DNA from 2 places in the Marinobacter lacisalsi genome. Region 1 is predicted to be linked to the other one. Evidence: predicted binding sites of a transcription regulator. Region 1 holds the regulator's gene; the other holds the start of a gene.

What was found. Region 1 encodes FliA, which starts transcription of late flagellar genes. Its sites were predicted from a motif close to CTAAAGTTTNNNNNNNNNNNGCCGNTAA; they were not measured.
Positions count from the first base shown of each region.
Region 2: the regulator FliA is predicted to act here: its motif matches at 2,032-2,059, upstream of fliD (flagellar filament capping protein FliD).

Region 1 is NZ_JBHSDI010000010.1:8,381-22,797, forward strand. Features, by position in the region: gene ACFOZ5_RS05930 (uracil-xanthine permease family protein) at 1-696, opposite strand, end outside; gene upp (uracil phosphoribosyltransferase) at 698-1,336, opposite strand; gene flhA (flagellar biosynthesis protein FlhA) at 1,530-3,701, shown strand; gene flhF (flagellar biosynthesis protein FlhF) at 3,727-5,064, shown strand; gene ACFOZ5_RS05950 (MinD/ParA family protein) at 5,157-5,975, shown strand; gene ACFOZ5_RS05955 (RNA polymerase sigma factor FliA) at 6,007-6,756, shown strand; gene cheY (chemotaxis response regulator CheY) at 6,982-7,365, shown strand; gene ACFOZ5_RS05965 (protein phosphatase CheZ) at 7,415-8,197, shown strand; gene ACFOZ5_RS05970 (chemotaxis protein CheA) at 8,211-10,376, shown strand; gene ACFOZ5_RS05975 (protein-glutamate methylesterase/protein-glutamine glutaminase) at 10,405-11,547, shown strand; gene ACFOZ5_RS05980 (flagellar motor protein) at 11,547-12,290, shown strand; gene motD (flagellar motor protein MotD) at 12,322-13,122, shown strand; gene ACFOZ5_RS05990 (ParA family protein) at 13,294-14,082, shown strand; gene ACFOZ5_RS05995 (chemotaxis protein CheW) at 14,143-14,417, shown strand, end outside.
Region 2 is NZ_JBHSDI010000052.1:31,850-36,419, reverse strand. Features, by position in the region: gene fliD (flagellar filament capping protein FliD) at 1-1,989, opposite strand, end outside; gene ACFOZ5_RS14480 (flagellar protein FlaG) at 2,331-2,768, opposite strand; gene ACFOZ5_RS14475 (flagellin N-terminal helical domain-containing protein) at 2,839-4,290, opposite strand.

The sequences.
Region 1 (14,417 bases):
CGGCATCGAGAACCAGGCGGCTTCCTGGATCGGCGTGAAGTCCACGATAACCGGCGTTATGCCGGTCTTGCCGGCGATGTAGGTGACCAGGTAACCGACGATAATGCCGAACATGATAGGCAGCAGGCGGAAGATGCCTTTCGCCCAGATCGACACCACAATGGTGACCAGCAGCGAAATCATCGCGATCACGATGGCTGGCGTGTAGGGCACCAGTTCGGCGGACCCGTCACCGGTGCGTCCCATGGCCATATTCACTGCCACCGGCGCCAGGCCCAGGCCAATCACCATGATCACCGGACCAATCACCACCGGTGGCAGAAGACGGTTGACGAAGCCGGTGCCCCGCAGGCGCACTGCACCGCTGAGCAGGATGTAGAGAATACCGGCAGCCACCAGGCCGCCCAGGATTTCCGGGATGGAGAACTGGCTTTTCGCCGCCATGATTGGGGCGATAAAGGCGAAGGAAGATGCCAGGAATACCGGCACCTTGCCACCGGTCACGATATGGAAGATCAGCGTACCCATACCGGCGGTAAATAGCGCCACGCTCGGGTCCAGCCCGGTGAGCAGGGGCATCAGCACCAGTGCACCAAATGCCACCAGCAGCATCTGGGACCCGGCAAGTGCCTGGCGCCAGACCGGATCGCCGGCGTAGTCCTCCCGCAGGGAGGTGGTGTGATCGGTATCCTGCATGTCAGACATCCTTCTGTTTGGTGCCAAAGATCTTGTCACCGGCATCACCCAGACCAGGCAGGATGTAGCCTTTATCGTTGAGATGATCGTCAATGGAGGCGGTATAGATGGACACGTCGGGGTGCTTCTCCAGCACCTTTTCGATGCCCTCTGGCGCCGCCACCAGAACCAGGGCGCGGATCTCGGTGCTGCCGGCCTTCTTCAGCAGGTCGATGGTGGATATCAGCGAGCCACCGGTGGCCAGCATGGGGTCCACAATCAGCGCCATGCGCTGGTCTAGTTCCCCCACCAGTTTTTCCAGGTAGGTGGAGGCTTCCAGGGTTTCCTCGTTGCGGATCTGGCCGACCACACTGACCCGGGCGACAGGAATAAGGCTCAGCACACCGTCGAGCATGCCCAGGCCGGCCCGCAGAATCGGCACGATGGTTACTTTCTTGCCTCCGATCTGCTCCACTTCCACCGGGCCCGCCCAGCCTTCAATAGTTTCCTTGTGCAGGGCAAAGTCCTTGGTGGCTTCATAGGTCAGCAGGGCGGCCACTTCCTGGGCCAGCTCCCGGAAATTCTTGGTGCTGATATCGGCGCGGCGCATGATGCCGAGTTTGTGCTGTATGAGGGGGTGTTTCACTTCGTGAATGGGCATGACTCACCTGTCGACTGGTCGGGTGGGATTTGCGCAAGGATACCGTATCGTGACGGTTCAGTCAGGGGGAGTCTGACGATTCTGTAAGAAATGGTATGGATCTTGCCGCTATCCATGGTGAAGCGACCCGAGTGTCAAAAAACCGACCCGGGCTAATGCGTGATTGCCGTCAGCCGTGGAGTGTTCCTTCAAGATGGATCGGGCCCTTGTCCTGCACAACGTCAAATCCCTGACACGGGGGAACCTGGGTGTTCCCGTGATGCTCATGGCGCTACTGGGCATGATGATCCTGCCCATGCCGGCGTTCCTGCTGGACGTTCTGTTCACCTTCAATATCGCGCTCTCCATCACCATTCTGCTGGTGTGTGTCTACGCCCTGCGGCCCATGGAGTTCGCCGCTTTTCCAACGGTGCTGCTGGTCGCCACGCTACTGCGTCTCGCCCTGAATGTGGCCTCGACCCGGATTGTACTGCTCAATGGCCACGAGGGCGGTGACGCCGCCGGTAAGGTGATCGAATCTTTCGGCGCCGTACTGATTGGCGGTAACTACGCCGTCGGTCTGGTGGTGTTCGCCATTCTCATGATTATCAACTTCCTGGTAGTCACCAAGGGCGCCGGTCGTGTCTCCGAGGTGAGTGCACGCTTCACCCTGGATGCCATGCCCGGCAAGCAGATGGCCATTGATGCCGATATGAACGCGGGCCTGATCAACCAGGACGAGGCCAAGCACCGTCGTGAGGAAATTGCCCAGGAGGCCGACTTCTACGGCTCCATGGACGGTGCCAGCAAATTCGTGAAAGGCGATGCAGTGGCGGGTCTGCTGATCCTGTTCATTAACCTGATCGGCGGTATCGCCATCGGTATGCTGCAGCACAGCCTGAGCTTCATGGATGCTACCCAGAATTATGCCCTGCTCACCATTGGTGACGGTCTGGTGGCGCAGATTCCGTCGCTGCTGCTGTCCACCTCTGCGGCCATCATGGTGACGCGGGTGACGTCCAGCCAGGATATGGGCGGGCAGATTCTCCAGCAGATGTTCGATGCGCCCAAGGCGCTGGCCATTGCCGCCGCGATCCTGATCCTGCTGGGTCTCATTCCGGGTATGCCCCATGTCGCTTTCCTTGGCCTTGGCCTGCTGGCGGCTGGTGCAGCCTGGTGGATCTGGAAACGTGAGCGGCAGACGGTGGAAGAAGAAGGTGGAAGCGGTTGGCCGGCCACCAGGCGTGACACCGGAGCCAAGCCCGCACCCACCGGGGGTGCCCGGCCCGACGCCGGCGATCAGGGGCTGCCGGCACCGCCCGAACACAAGGAGTTGGGTTGGGACGACGTGGCCACGGTGGACATCGTGGGCCTGGAAGTGGGGTATCGGCTGATCCCCCTGGTGGACAAGTCCCAGGGTGGCCAGTTGCTGAGCCGGATCAAGGGGGTGCGCAAGAAGCTGTCCCAGGATCTGGGCTTCCTGATGCCGTCCGTGCATATCCGTGACAACCTGGACCTGATGCCCAACGTCTATCGCATCACCCTGATGGGCGTCACCATCGCCGAGGCGGAGATCCACCCTGAGCGGGAGTTGGCCATCGACCCCGGCCAGGTGTTCGGCAAGGTGGAAGGCATCGCCGGCAAGGATCCGGCATTTGGCCTGGATGCCATCTGGATCGAGTCGGGCCAGAAAGACAATGCGCAGACTCTGGGCTACACCGTGGTGGATGCCAGCACCGTGGTGGCTACCCACCTCAATCAGATTCTGCAGAGCCATGCCTACGAGTTGCTGGGCCATGAGGAAGTGCAGAAGTGGCTGGACCAGCTGGAGAAGATTTCGCCCAAGCTGGCTGAGGAACTGGTGCCCACCACCGTTTCCATTTCCATCCTGCTGAAGGTGTTGCAGAGCCTGCTGCAGGAGGAGGTGCCGATCCGCGACATGCGCTCCATTGCCGAAGCCATCGTCAACGTTCATCCCAAGAGCCAGGATCCGAAGGTGCTGACATCAGCGGCCCGTCAGGCCTTGCGTCGGATGATCGTGCAGAGCATCTGCGGCAACGATAAAGAGATACCGGTTATTACCCTGGATCCGGAACTGGAACAGTTATTGCTGAAGAGTCAGCAACAGAGTCAACAATCCGGCGGTGGTGACGACATCGGCATGGTGCTTGAGCCAGGGATGGTGGAGAAACTGCAGCGGTCGTTGCAGGAAAGCACCCAGCGGCAGGAGATGATGGGCAAACCAGCGATTCTGCTGGTGTCCGGGCCGCTGCGGCCGGTGCTGGCGAAGTTTGCCAGCTACGGGGTAGAGCGCCTGCACGTGCTGTCGTATCAGGAAGTGCCGGAAAACAAGCAGATCACCATTGTGGCGTCGGTCGGCCAGTAACGGCCCACTTGGGAGGTAGAGTCAGATGAAAGTCAAACGGTTCTTTGCGGCAACCATGTCAGCGGCCCTGAAGCAGGTTCGCGAGGCCATGGGCGACGATGCGGTAATTCTGTCCAGCCGGCGGATTGACGGCGGTGTAGAGATTGTCACCGCGCTGGACTACGACGAAAACATGGCGCGCCAGAAACTGGGCGATGCCGCGGCCGAAGCCACCAGTGGCGGGCGCCTGGGGGAGCTGCAGGCGGAACAGCATCGCCGGCTGCAGGAAGAACTTGACCGCTCCCGCAACCGTATTCGGGAGCTGCGCAGCCCGCACCGGGGGCACGACCCGCACCAGCGCTTTGGCAACGGCGACACCCGGCTCGATGTGGACAACCTGCCACCGGTGCCGGAGACCCGTCAGGAATCCGTCGCCGCTCCGTCAGCGGCTGACATCAAGGGCGCCGATGATGAGCTTGCGGTCATGCGGCGTGAGCTTGCCTCCCTGAGGGCGATGATTACCGACAAGGGGCCCTCGGAGCAGACCGACACCACGGCGGAGAAACCGGCCGAGGAAGCGATCGAAGCGGTGCGCAAGCGCCTTGGCGAGCGCCTGGAAGAGTTTGGTCTGAGCCCGCAGCTGGCTGCCACCCTGGCGCGCCAGAGTGGTCGCGGCAAGCTGGAAGACAACTGGAAACGTTCCCTGAGAACCCTGGCGGCCGGCCTCAAAACCGGCAGCGGTGACTGGGCTTCCCGCGGCGGCATCTATGCCCTGGTTGGGCCCACCGGCTCCGGCAAGACCACAACCATCGGCAAGATTGCGGCCCAGTATGTACTGGAACATGGTGCCGATTCACTGGCACTGGTGACCACTGACCGCTATCGTGTGGCTGCACACGAGCAACTGTTTGTGTTCGGTCGTATCCTTAACGTACCGGTGCGGGTGGTCGACGATGCCCACTCCCTGGATGCGGTGCTGGACGAGCTGGCTGGTCGCCACCTGGTGTTGATTGACACCGCCGGGTTATCCGGCGCCGATCCCGGGTGTCAGGAGCAGTTGCGTGAGCTGTCGCAAAGCCGCCACCCGGTGCGTCCACACCTGGTGGTGCCGGCGACAAGCCAGCCGCGCATCATGAAATCCATGTGGCATTGCTATAAAATGGCCAGTCTCGCAGGTTGCATCATGACCAAGCTGGATGAAGCCCTGACCCTGGGTGAAGTACTTGGTTTCGCGCTGGAGACCGCGCTGCCGGTGTCCTGGGTAACGGATGGCCAGAAGATCCCCCAGGATCTGCATCCTGCCAATTCGGCATCGCTGGTTCGTCTGGGCGTTGAGCGCTTGCGCGATGCACGCAAACAGCAGACCATGGCAGAAGGTGCCTGAGGTCCCACTGCCCGGCGCTGACCGGCGTGGTCCCTGGCACTGCAGAACAAGACAGTTAACGACAAGAACCTTGGCGGGAAACAAGAACCTCTATGAGCAGACCACATCCGGTTCAGGTTATCGCAGTCACCGGTGGCAAGGGTGGCGTGGGCAAAAGCAACGTCTCGGTGAATCTCGGGATCGCCCTGTCACAGATGGGCCGCCGTGTTGTCCTGCTGGATGCGGACCTGGGGCTGGCCAACATCGATGTGCTACTTGGCATCACCGCCAGCCACAATCTTTCCGACGTGTTGTCCGGGGAATGCGATCTCCGTGATGTACTGATCAATGGCCCGGGCGGCATCAAGATTGTCCCCGCCTCCTCCGGCACCCAGCGCATGACCCAGCTGTCACCCATGGAGCATGCGGGCCTGATCAACGCCTTCAGCGAGCTGGGTGATCAGATCGACGTGCTGATTGTGGATACCGCTGCCGGCATTTCCGAAGGCGTGGTCAGTTTCCTGCGAGCCTCCCAGGAACTGTTGCTGGTTGTCTGTGACGAACCGACCTCCATCACCGACGCCTACGCCCTGATCAAGCTGATGAACCGCGACTATGGCGTCAACCGCTTCCGTATCCTTGCCAATCAGGTCCGCAACGAACAGGAAGGCAAACATCTGTTCGGTAAACTGACCCGGGTCACCGAGCGCTTCCTGGATGTTGCACTACAATATGTAGGCATGGTTCCTTACGATGAGGCAGTGCGCAAGGCGGTTCAGCGGCAGCGCGCCGTGCTGGACGCCTACCCCAGGGCAAAGGCCTCGCTGGCCATCAAGGCGCTGGCGGAACAGGTCGACAGCTGGCCGCTACCTTCATCCCCCCGGGGGCATCTGGAGTTCTTCGTGGAGCGCCTGGTAAGCACAAACGCCTGATCCAATCCTGTTGTATGGGTTAACCGGATACATGACATTGGCCAGAAGTCTCGGAATCTATCATCAAACCGGTCGGCGCGATGCCCATCAACTGGTGGAGCAGCATGCGCCGCTGGTCAAGAAAATCGCCCTGCACCTGATGGCCCGGCTACCGGACTCGGTACAGCTCGAGGACCTGATGCAGGCTGGCATGATGGGCCTGCTCGAAGCCGCCGCCAAGTACCAGTCGGACCGGGGCGCCTCCTTTGAGACCTATGCCGGCATCCGCATTCGCGGTGCTATTGTCGATGAAATCCGCAAGGGTGACTGGGTACCGCGTTCCGTCCATCGCAATGCCCGCCGGGTGTCCGCCGCCATCAAGATGGTGGAGGACCGGGAAGGTCGGGAAGCCCTGGATCACGAGGTGGCGGACGAGCTGGGAATGACGTTGTCCGCTTACCATGCCTGCCTCAGTGATGCCAATTCCGGACGACTTTTTTCCCTGGATGAACTCAATGAATCCGGAGACCTGCCGATACACGAACAGGAAGCTTCGGATAATCCCCTGGACGAGGTTTCGGGTGCCGCTTTCCGGCGTAATCTGGCAGCCGCCATCGAGGAACTGCCGGAGCGTGAGAAGCTGGTCCTCGGCCTGTATTACCAGGAAGAGCTGAACCTGAAGGAGATTGGCGCGGTACTGGGCGTCAGTGAGAGCCGGGTCAGCCAGATCCACAGCCAGGCCGCGTTGCGGTTGCGGGGGCGCCTTTCAGAATGGCAGGCATCTGACGCCGGAACACAGTAGCGTGCCCCTTAACAGGTTGCTGAACGACTGAGCAAGCTGACGGCACAAGCCGCAGAGCGGAATGTCGCGCGATAACACATTGAAACGGTAAGCAACGCTGAGGCTGCTAGAATGACGCCATCAGCCGGGAAACCGGCGGCGGTAAAGCGGTGTCATCCGTGTTTTCCAGGTCCGTGACGATTCGGGCCCGGCCATTATTCCAGCGACGACCAACTGGAGGTCCCATTGGACAAGAACATGAAAATTCTCATTGTGGACGATTTCTCCACAATGCGGCGGATTATCAAGAACCTGCTGCGTGACCTCGGGTTTACCAATACCGATGAGGCGGATGACGGTAATACGGCGCTGCCCATGCTTCGTTCCGGAAAGTACGACTTTCTGGTGACGGACTGGAACATGCCAGGCATGTCCGGGTTCGATCTCCTCAAGGAAGTTCGCGCCGACGAACAGCTCAAGGACCTGCCGATCCTGATGGTGACTGCGGAAGCCAAGCGCGACCAGATCGTCGCGGCTGCCCAGGCTGGGGTAAACGGTTATGTCGTCAAACCGTTCACGGCCGCTGTACTCAAGGAGAAGATCGAAAAGATCTTCGAGCGTATTGAGTAGAGCGCCAGAAGCGCTTTGAAACCTGAACAGACAGTCTGGATGTGCTCCCATGAGCGAAGACAAACAAAACGGCTCCCACCTGGATCCTGAAACCACCAGCCAGCTGAAAGAGCAGGCCAATGAGTTGGCGAAACAGGTCAATGCCGGTGATTATGCCAGGGCGATGTCCCTGATCAACGACCTGAGCGAAGTGAGGGACCAGAGTCTCTATCGTGAAGTGGGTCGCCTGACGCGCAGCCTTCACGAGGCCATTCGCAATTTCCAGATCCAGCCCCAGAACCCGGAGCAGCAGGAAGCCCTGTCAAAGATGTCCGACGCGTCGGACCGGCTTCAGTACGTGGTGGAAATGACCAGCAATGCCGCCAACCGGACCATGGATCTGGTGGAGGATGCCATGCCCCGGGCCAATGCCATGTGCGAGCAGGCCAAAGCACTACGGGATGACTGGCAGCGCCTGCGCCGGCGGGAAATGGCACCATCCGAGTTCCGTGAACTCTATGTTCGTATTGACCGTTTCTTCGAGAGTCTCTCGGACGATGCGGAAAAAATGTACCACGACCTGTCGGAAATCCTGCTGGCCCAGGACTTCCAGGATCTGACCGGCCAGGTGATCCAGAAGGTGACGGCGCTGGTCAAGGAAGTGGAAGAAAACCTGTTGGGCCTGGTGGTCATGGCCAGCCATGTGGACCAGTTGACCGGAACCGTCCACGACCTGAAGGAAAAGGAAGCCTCAATCAAGGGGGAAGGCCCCCAGATGCGCGCCGCAGAGCGGTCTGACGTTGTGTCCGGACAGGACGACGTTGACGACCTGCTGTCCAGTCTCGGCTTTTAAGTGAGGTGAATGCATGGCATTCGATGCAGATGAAGAAATTCTCCAGGACTTCCTGATTGAGGCGGGCGAAATACTCGAGCAGCTTTCGGAGCAGCTGGTGGACCTGGAACGGCACCCGGACGACAGTGATCTGCTCAATGCCATTTTCCGTGGTTTCCATACCGTCAAGGGCGGCGCCGGCTTCCTGCAGTTGGAGGCACTGGTCAATTGCTGCCATTCCGCGGAGAACGTGTTCGACACCCTGCGCAATCACAAGCGCTCGGTGACGCCGGAACTGATGGATGTGGTGCTTGAGACACTGGATCACGTCAATACCATGTTTGACCAGGTCCGCAACCGTGAAGAGCCGCAGTTTGCGCCAGAGTCCCTTATAGAGACCCTGGATGAGTATGCCCTTCCCGAGGGCGAGGCGCCCGCGAAAGAGGCCGGACCGAAGAGCGATGCCGGTCAGGTGGAGGGCGCCGGCGTGGTGGCCGGAGAGGATCCCGGTGATATCACCGACGAAGAATTTGAACAACTGCTGGACGCCCTGGACGATGGCAAGCAGAGCGGCGACAAGAGCGCGACACCGGGGGATGGCCAGGCCGCCAGCGCAGAAGAAAAAAGCAGTGACAGCGACGACATCAGTGATGACGAATTCGAGGCTCTGCTGGATCAGCTCCATGGCAAGGGCCGTTTCTCCGGTGAGGTAGCCGCCACGGACGTGCCAGACCCCGACAGCAATGAGGGCAAGGCTGAATCCGACAGCAAGGACGACAAGTCAGGCGGTGGTGACAGTGACCTGATCACCGACGACGAGTTCGAACAGCTGTTGGATGAGCTCCACGGCAAGGGCAAGAAGCCGGCCCCGTCGTCGGCGCCTGAGGCCGCCGACAAGCCTGCGGATAAAAAGCCGGAGCCGGAAAAGAAACCTGAGCCCGCGCCGAAAAAGCCAGAACCTGCGCCGAAAAAGGCGGACCAGGCGGCCAGGGCGGAAGCCAGCAAGCCTTCAGCACCCGCCCGGGAAAACCAGCCCCCGGCCGAGACCTCGGTACGGGTGGACACCAAGCGCCTGGACGACATCATGAATATGGTGGGCGAGCTGGTGCTGGTGCGTAATCGCCTGCAGCGCCTCGGTAATGAAAGCGAAGACAGCGAGATGCACAAGGCGGTGTCCAACCTCGACGTAGTGACCACCGATCTCCAGTCGGCTGTCATGGCCACCCGCATGCAGCCCATCAAGAAGGTGTTTGGCCGTTTCCCGCGGGTGGTTCGTGACCTGGCCCGTAACCTGAAGAAGGAAATCGGCCTGGTCATGCACGGCGAGGACACAGACCTGGACAAGAACCTGGTGGAAGCCCTGGCGGATCCGCTGGTGCATCTGGTGCGCAACTCCGTGGACCATGGTATCGAAGCGCCGGACATCCGCGAGAAGGCTGGCAAGCCCCGGCAGGGTACGGTGACCCTGTCCGCCGAGCAGGAGGGGGATCATATCCTGCTGTCCATTGAGGACGACGGTGGCGGTATGGATCCGAACAAGCTGCGTCAGAAAGCCGTCGACAAGGGCATCTATGATCAGGATGCTGCCGATCGGCTCACCGAAACCGAATGCTACAACCTGATCTTTGCCGCCGGCTTCTCCACCAAGGACCAGATTTCCGACGTGTCCGGCCGCGGCGTCGGCATGGATGTGGTCAAGACCAAGATCGGCCAGCTCAATGGCCAGATCGAAGTCCGGTCCAAGCTGGGCCAGGGTACCTCCATCCGTATCAAGGTGCCGCTGACACTGGCGATCATGCCGACCCTGATGATCCAGCTGGGCCATCAGTCGTTCGCGCTGCCGCTGGTGAACGTGGTGGAGATCTTCCACCTGGATCTGAGCAAGAAGAACATTGTCGACGGTCGCGAGTGCATCGTGGTGCGGGACAAGGTGTTCCCACTGTTCCATATCAAGCGCTGGCTGGTGCCATCGGATACCGGTACCGCAGAGCCCGACAATGCCCATGTGGTCATCGTGGCCATGGGCACCAAACAGGTCGGTTTTGTGGTGGATCAACTGGTTGGCCAGGAAGAGGTGGTCATCAAGCCCCTCGGCCGGGCCCTGCAGGGCACCCCGGGTATGGCGGGTGCCACTATTACTGGCGACGGGCGCATCGCACTGATCATTGATGTGCCCAGTCTGCTGCACCATTACGGCTGATGGTGCGGAACACCAATAGGGGGAGTGAATGACGGTTTCTGTCCTGGTCGTTGATGATTCCGGTTTTTTCCGCAAGCGACTGACGGAAATCCTCAATGCGTCCGGCAATATCCGTGTTGTGGGCGCCGCCAGTAATGGCAAGGAGGGGGTGGAGCTGGCGGAAAAGCTGCGGCCGGACGTGATCACCATGGACTACGAAATGCCGGTGATGAATGGCATTGCGGCGGTCAAGGAAATCATGAAGCGCTGCCCGGCCCCGGTGCTCATGTTCTCCTCGCTGACCTACGAAGGCGCCCGGGTCACCCTGGACGCGCTGGAGGCCGGTGCCGTCGACTTCCTGCCCAAGAACTTCGAGGACATTGCCCGTGACGGGTCGGAATTGCAGCGTATCCTCCGTGAGCGGATCCTGGATGTTGCCCGTAGCCGGCCCGGGGCTGGTCGTGGCGGCGCAGCCCCGGTTGCGGATCCGCGCCCGTCGCCAACCCCGCCAGAACGGCACCCACCTGCCCGGGAAGCGCGATCCCGACAGCCGGAAAGCCGCCCCTTGCGGCCCCAACCGGAAGCCCCGGCAAGGCCTTCGCGACGCCGCACATCCGCACGCCATTACGATGTGGTGGGCATTGGCACCTCCACCGGCGGACCCATTGCCCTGCAAAAAGTCCTGGTGGACCTGCCTGCCAATTTTCCCGCGCCGCTGGTACTGGTGCAGCACATGCCGGGCAGCTTCACCCCGGCCTTCGCCGAGCGCCTCAACAAGCTGTGTCGTATTCAGGTACGCCAGGCTGAGGACGGTGACCTGCTGCGCCCAGGCCTGGCGTTGCTGGCCCCTGGCGGCAAACAGATGATGGTGGAGAACCGCGGGGGGCAGGGGCGTATACGCATCCTGCCCGGTGATGAGAGGCTCAACTACAGGCCCAGTGTGGACGTCACCTTCGGTTCACTGGCCCGCAGTTTTCCGGGCAAAACCCTGGGTATCATCCTGACCGGCATGGGCGCCGACGGCAAGGAAGGCTGCCGGCTGATGAAACAGTCAGGTTCGGTTATCTGGTCCCAGGATGAGAAAACCTCGGTGATCTATGGTATGCCCATGGCCGTTGCCAGCGCCGGCCTGAGCGACGAAGTGCTCCCCCTGGATGAGGTCGGCCCGCGCCTGGTTGAAGGGGTGAGCTGATGGATATCCTCAGCCTGCTGGGCATTATCCTGGCCTTCGCCGCTTTGCTGGGCGGCAACCTGCTGGAGGGTGGCAGCCTGGCGTCCCTGTTCAATCTCCCGGCGGGTTTGATTGTGGTGGGGGGGACCCTTGCCGCCACTATGCTGCAGACTTCCGGAGGGCTGCTCCGCCGGGCCTTCAGCCAGTCCCGCTGGGTGCTGTTCCCGCCGTATATCGGACTCGACGAAGGTATTGGCAAGGTCATGGACTGGAGCGTCAGGGCCCGCAAGCAGGGCCTGCTCGGCCTGGAGGCGATTGCCGAGAAAGAGTCCGAAGCCTTTGCCCGTAAGGGGTTGCAGTTGCTGGTGGACGGTGCCGAGCCGGAAACCATCCGCAGTGTGATGGAGGTGGAACTGGAATCCCGCGAGCAACGGGACCTGGATGCCGCACAGGTATTTGAGGCCATGGGGGGCTATTCACCCACCATCGGCATTATCGGGGCGGTGATGGGGCTGATCCAGGTCATGACCAACCTGACCGATCCGTCCACGCTGGGTGCCGGCATTGCCACCGCGTTCGTGGCGACCATTTACGGCGTGGCGCTGGCAAACCTGCTGTTCTTCCCCGTTGCCAACAAGATGCGGGAAATTGTCCGTCGGCGTAGTCGCTACGAGGACATGATGATTGATGGCATCATCGCCATTGCGGACGGAGAGAATCCACGCTCCATCGAGATGCGTCTGCGGGGCTTCGTGCAGACCTGAGCAGGCGGCAATCCGATCGGGGGAGGTGATCATGAGGCGTCGATCAAGAAGGGCTGAGGTGGCCCACAATCAGGAACGCTGGCTGATTTCCTACGCGGATTTCATCACCCTGCTGTTCGGCTTTTTCGTGGTGATGTATTCGGTATCGTCGGTGAACGAGGGCAAGTACAAGGTACTGTCCGAGACCCTGACGGGTGTGTTCAACGCGCCCCAGCGGGCAATCCAGCCCATTCCGGTGGGAAGCGAGTCCGGTTTGCCATCCCCGGTGGACGATGATGCCGTCATTCCTCCGCCGGTTGCCCCGCAACCCGCCCCGGAGCCGTCCACTACCGTCAGGGAACAGGGCCAGCGCAGCGAAGCCTTGCGCAGTATGGCCAACCAGTTTGCCCTTGAGTTCGACAGCCTGATCAACCAGGACGTGGTCAACCTGCAGGTGAGCGACCAGTGGATCGAGCTGAGCATGCGTGACAGCCTCCTGTTTGGCAGCGGCCAGGCGGAGCCTCACTATGATGCTTTTCCGATCATGGATCGTATCGCCGATATCATCAGCGGTACCGACAACGCCATTCGGGTTGAGGGTTTCACCGACAACCGGCCCATTCGCACCGGGCGCTTTCCATCCAACTGGGAACTGTCGGCGGCCCGGGCGTCGGCGGTGGTTCGCATGCTGGCCACGGAAGGGGTCGCCCCCTCGCGGATGGCGGCAATAGGGTACGGCGCCTACCAGCCGGTGGCCCGTAACGACACCGAGGAGGGGCGCCGCCGAAATCGCCGTGTGGTGCTGCTGATCTCCCGGGATGCCGCTATCCGGGGCGCGGTGCGTTCCCGCTGACCGTGGGCTGGCACGAAATCTGAATAGCTCGTCTGTATCGCCGGACAACAGTAACGCAGCGGCAATTTGCTGCCGTTACGGAGGGTTGCCGGTGCCTCAAGTTCCAGTCAGGGATGCCGTTAAACCAGTGCGAAAATCGCGGGTCAGTGTGCCATACCGGGAGAGTCATCAGTGCGGATCTGGGCAGTAGCGAATCAGAAAGGCGGGGTGGGCAAGACCACCACCGTAGTCACCCTTGGCGGCCTGCTGGCGGAACAGGGTCACCGGGTATTGCTGGTGGATCTGGACCCCCATGGGTCGCTGACCAGCTGGTTTGGTCTGGACCCTGACCGCCTTGCCCACAGTGTGTTCGACCTGTTCCAGCATCAGGGCAAGGTGCCCGAGGGCCTGCCCGCGCAGCTGGTGACGGACACCGGCTGCGAGGGGCTTTCACTGTTGCCGGCCAGCACTGCCCTGGCGACACTGGAACGCAAGATGGTGGGTGTCGAGGGCATGGGGCTGATCATCTCCCGGGCCCTGGCCCAGCTCTGGGATGATTTCGACTACGTACTGCTGGATAACACGCCATCCCTGGGTGTGTTGATGGTCAATGCGCTGGCGGCCGCCCAGCACCTGATCGTGCCCGTGCAGACGGAGTTCCTGGCGCTCAAGGGGCTTGAGCGCATGCTGCATACGCTGGAGATGATCGTGCGGTCCCAGAAGAATCAGCTGGCCTACACCATCGTGCCGACATTGTACGACAAGCGTACCCAGGCCTCCGTGGGCAGCCTCAACCAGCTGCGCAAGATGTACCCCAACGACCTCTGGCGCTTCATGATACCGGTGGATACCCGTTTCCGGGACGCCAGCCAGATGGGCAGGGTGCCGTCACAACTGGATCCGGACACCCAGGGTGTGCGGGCCTACCGGCGCCTGTTGCAGGACCTGACGGAAGGGACCGTGTCATGGGCGGACAACTGATGACCACAGTCCCCGGCGTCGGATTTCTGACAGGTGCCGGAAACCGGTCGCGGAGGCGCCATGGTATCTGACCGGAAATCCAAAACCAGCCTGGCGGATCCGTCTGCTGCCCTTGTCAGCTACCTGGATGATTTGCTTCATACCGCCACATCGACTTCCATCGACACTGACGAGGAGCAGGATGCCCCGGACCTGGCGGCGCCTGCGGAGCCCGATGTCAGGGCTCTGGCGGATGAGGCGCTGGCGCCAGACCTGCCCAGCGAGGAGCCGGAAATGCCCCGGGCAGCGGACGTTGCCGAGCCGGAGCAGACCGTCGAGCCGGTCCCGGTGGCCGT
Region 2 (4,570 bases), on a different contig from region 1:
ACCGTTGCCGCTGTTCTGGTTCGGGGCGAGTGCCGCCAGCTGCTGGCTGACGTAGTCCCGGGTGCTGTTGAGCTGGGAGATCAGGGAGTCCGCTGCACTGAACTGGCTGACCAGGCGCTCCCGGTAAGACGTGATACGCTCCTCCAGCCGGACCTGGTTTTCCTGTATCTGCTCCAGCTCCCGGTTCAGGCTATCCGTCCGGGACTCGATGGCACCGCCGGCACCGACCATGCTGCTAACCATGTTCACGGTGCGCTCGGCCACGCCTTCCACAAACGTGATCGAGCCACGGCTACCGGTCTGGTCCCCAAGTACTCGCACCTGCAGGCCGGACGCATCGCCATTGCCGCTGCCCAGATACAGAACCTGCCCGTCGCCTTCGGCCACCTGACCATCAATTGTGCCGGCAATGTCCAGCCCAGCTGTGCTGTTTGTGGTATCCAGCCCAAAGGTCGCGGCGTCCTCGGCGGACGTCAGAGTGACACTGGACTCGCTGCCATACGTTGACGACGTAAATGTCAGATTTCCGGCACCATCGAGCCCCGCCTGAACCGTTACACCCGCTGCGCTCAGGGCATTGTTAGCGTCCAACTGCGCCTGGATATCATCCAGTAAGGCCTGCTGCCCGAGGCCGGTGCCCTGGGTCAGGGTCAGGTCTACACCGATATCGCCGTTGACGGTAAGACTTAACTGATCGTTGGTGTCGGTGATATCAAAGGTGGTACCAAGCGCTGAGCCAGCAGCCAGCTGCCCCTGTGTAGCTGCCTGGGTAACATTGATCGCATAGTCGCCGGGCTGCGTGGCAGAGCCACTGCGCACAAACTCCACCTGGCTATCAGTCGCCCGGCCCTGCTCGGCAAATAACGCCGTGACGTCATCCGGATTGGCTTTAAGCTGCTCTTCAAACTTCGTCCGATCAAATTCAAGCCCACCTGTCTCCCAGTCGGTGGTAATGCCCACATCGGCCAGGCTACGAACACTAGCGTTCTCCATGCCCGGAACCACCCGGGTCAGAATGCTCCGCAACTGGCTCTGTATATTGCGGACCGTGGAATCGCCGGTCAGGAGACTGCCTGTGCCCGCTTCGGCATTGAATCCGGCGAGACTGTCGATGGTGGACTGCAGGGCGTTGAACTTGTCCACAAAGCCCTGAACCCGATCCGCTACCGCGCCCAGGTCCTGTTCCACCTTGATGGTCGAGGTGCCTTCAGCCTTGATATCAAAGGTCAGACCGTCGATCACATTCTCGAAGGTGTTGGTAGAGCGGGTGACTTGCACACCGTTAATGCTCATTTTCGCATCGCTGGCGGCAATGGTTTCTTCCAGGCCAGCACCTGCATCCATACCGGTATTGAAGGCGAAACGGGAAAGCCCCTGGTCGTCAGTATTGGTGCCGCCGTTGTCACCGGTCACCGACATGCTCACCGCATTGACGGTACCGGTTTCATCGGCAGAAAGAACCAGTTGGTAACCACTACCCGTATCGATTACGCCAGCAGACACACCCGCGTCGGATTCATTGATCGCATTGGCCAGCCCCTGCAGGGTGTCGTTGCTGCTGTCGATCGTGATGCTGGTCTTCTTGTCGCCAACCGATAGCTCCAATGTACCCTGCCCCACACTGGTGGCATCCCGATCCGCAAAGACAGTGCGTGAAGCCAGTGCCTGGGCTGAGGCCAGACTGGTGACTTCAACGCTGTAAGTGCCCCGGCTGGCCTTGGTGGCATCAACAGACACACCAATGTCTTCATTGGAAGAGGAGGCGGAGAAGGCCTTAAGGTTATCCGGCGCACTCAGTTGCCGCATTGGCAGGCGCAGCTCAGTCACCGCGCTACGGAGCTTGCCGTAGGCAGACAGCATGGCCTCGGCCTGCTGGGTTTTCTGGGTCAGCCGGGTTTCGGTGGGCTTGCGCTCCGCCGCCACCAGCTGATCCACCAGATCCGAATTCAGGACCCCGGAACCAATACCTAACGATGATATACCTGCCATAACTCTGCCTCCTCAAGGGGGCTCAATTCGCTACTGTTCAGTTTATCGGCAGCGGGCGGCAAAACTTTGCCCCTTTTCGCTAAATCCCCATGCCGTTTTGTAACAGCCTGTAACAAACCTTTTAGCCACGGACACTCACAGACCCACACGGACAATAAATAACCGTCTTCATCCGTGAAAGTCCGTGAGCGTCCGTGGCCAAATGTTCTTTTCTTTCGCGTATTCCGTCGCTAAGCAATCGTTCCACGACAATTATCCAGAACGCAGAACACCGCCGGACCCTTGGGGGTGCGGCGGTGCTGAAATACCGTTGTCTCAATCAGGCCAAAAGCGGCAAGCTTTTACACCTTGATGTTCAACAACGTCAGCGGTTCGTCCTGCTGCAAGTTTTCTGCCAACCTCATGGCAACCTCATCCGGAATCTGGCGGATAACCTCTTTGGTCTGCTGGTCTACCACCTTCACAATGGTCTGACCGGCTTCATTATCCACTTCGAATTGCAGGTCCCGCTGAACGTTCTGTACGAAATCGTTCAGCTGGGTGACGGCTTCCCCCAGATCCTCGCGCTGATCTTCGTTGCGGGCCTTCAGCTTTTCAGCTTTAGAAGGCTCGCTGGACTGCTCAGCGGAGCGGGTTTGTGCCGTACTGCCTTCGGATGACGATGCCAGGTCGGAGGCATTCCTGCCTTCGGCCTGAGATGACGACAGTGCCTTCACCGGCGCCTGGTCGCTGGAACGCACCAGCTTCAGGTTCGGGTTGTTCAGGTTAACGTCATTCATAGCTTTACCTCGCTATCCTCAAACGGCGTAAAACCGGAGCCCGAAGGCTCCGGTTGTTACCGTCAGTCCCTTACTGCAGGAGGGACAGAACCTGCTGCGGGCGGGCGTTAGCCTGGGCCAGTACCGAGATACCGGCCTGCTGCAGTACCTGGGACTTGGAGAGCTTCGCGGTTTCTGCGGCGAAGTCGGCGTCCACAATTCGGCTGTTTGCAGCGCTGAGGTTCTCTGACGTTGTAGCCAAGTTGCTAATGGTAGACTCGAATCGAGTTTGAACTGCACCAAGCTCGGCCCTGAAACTACTTACCGCCGCAAGCGCTCCATCAATGGTGGTGATCGCGTCGCTAGCCCCCTGCTGGTCACCGATATTGACAGAAGCAAGTGAATCAAGCTGCGCATCAACGCCACTGGTGAAGGTTGTGCCAGTGTCACTGGTCACAGAAAAATCTTCTTGAGCGTCGAAGCTGACCTGGCCACCAACGATGATACTATCGGTGGCGGTGCCCTCCGTCAGCGTGGTGGAGTTGACGTCCACAGCTCCGCCTGTGCCAAGAGCAAAGTTATCGACAGAAATATCCTCACCTTCTTCGCTCACGAGGGTAATGGAGTCCTTCGAGGTCGAAAGTTCGGCTTTGATCCCTGTTGCGGCGGTTTGAGCATTTATAGCATCTGCCAAACCTCCCAAGTCCCCGGCGTCAGCGACGTTTGCAGTAATTGAAGCCGCACTGCTGTTTTTTCCATATAGGTCGAAAGTCACCTGCCCCGTTGTCGACAGATTATCAAGAGTAGTTTCGGTTCTGGCGCTCGCACTAACACCCGTGTTCTTCGTTTCAGCATTAACCGCAGCTGCGATTTCCTTAGCTGACTCCCCTCCAGTCAAAGTAGCTGTCGCAGCTCCGAGCTCTCCGGAGACTGTGAGAGTTTGGCCAGCAACACCATTATCAACAAGGGTGGCGACATCCGCACCAGAAGTTGTTGGCGTACCGATATTTTGGTTAGATTGACCAGCATAGCTACCCAAACTGCTTGAAGCAGCACTACCGATGGAAACCCCGATAGTCTGCCCTGCGTTAGCACCAACCTGAAACAATTTATTCTGGAAATCGCCGTTAAGAATTTTTGTTCCGTTGAACTCAGTAGTAGAGGCAATACGGTCGATCTCAGCCGTCAATTGCTCCACTTCTTCCTGCAGCGCTGCGCGGTCACTGGTTGAGTTCGTGTCGTTGGCAGACTGAACCGACAGCTCACGGATCCGCTGCAGAGAGCTGGTAACTTCGCCAAGCGCGCCCTCTGCGGTCTGGGCCAGGGAGATACCATCGTTGGCATTCCGCTGAGCGACATCCAAGCCAGAAATTTGCGCCTGGAAACGAGTCGAGATCGCCAAACCAGCGGCATCGTCTTTTGCGGAGTTGATCCGCAGACCGGAAGACAGACGCTCAAGTGCCTGGCTATTCATGTCCTGAGACTTGTTGAGGTTGTTTTGAGCAGACAATGAAGCGACGTTAGTGTTAATACCGAGAGCCATTATGCTTCTCCTTCGACTTATGTCGTTATTTCATGGAAAAGGTCTGGCGCCCGTTCTCGTTTGGTTGGGAGCGCCGCCCTGTTGCAATGCTTAACGGCGCCTGCCCTGGTTCCTTTAGAAAAAATTTAAGGGGTTTTGTAAAGGAATGTTACACACCTCGCTCTGGCGCAGGATTATCACTGTCATTGAAGATAGAGCGCTCCTTCAGTGAACTGGGACTGTCACCCGGCGATCTGATAAGGAGCGCCTGAAAGCGAGAACCCTGAGTCTTGGCTGTTTA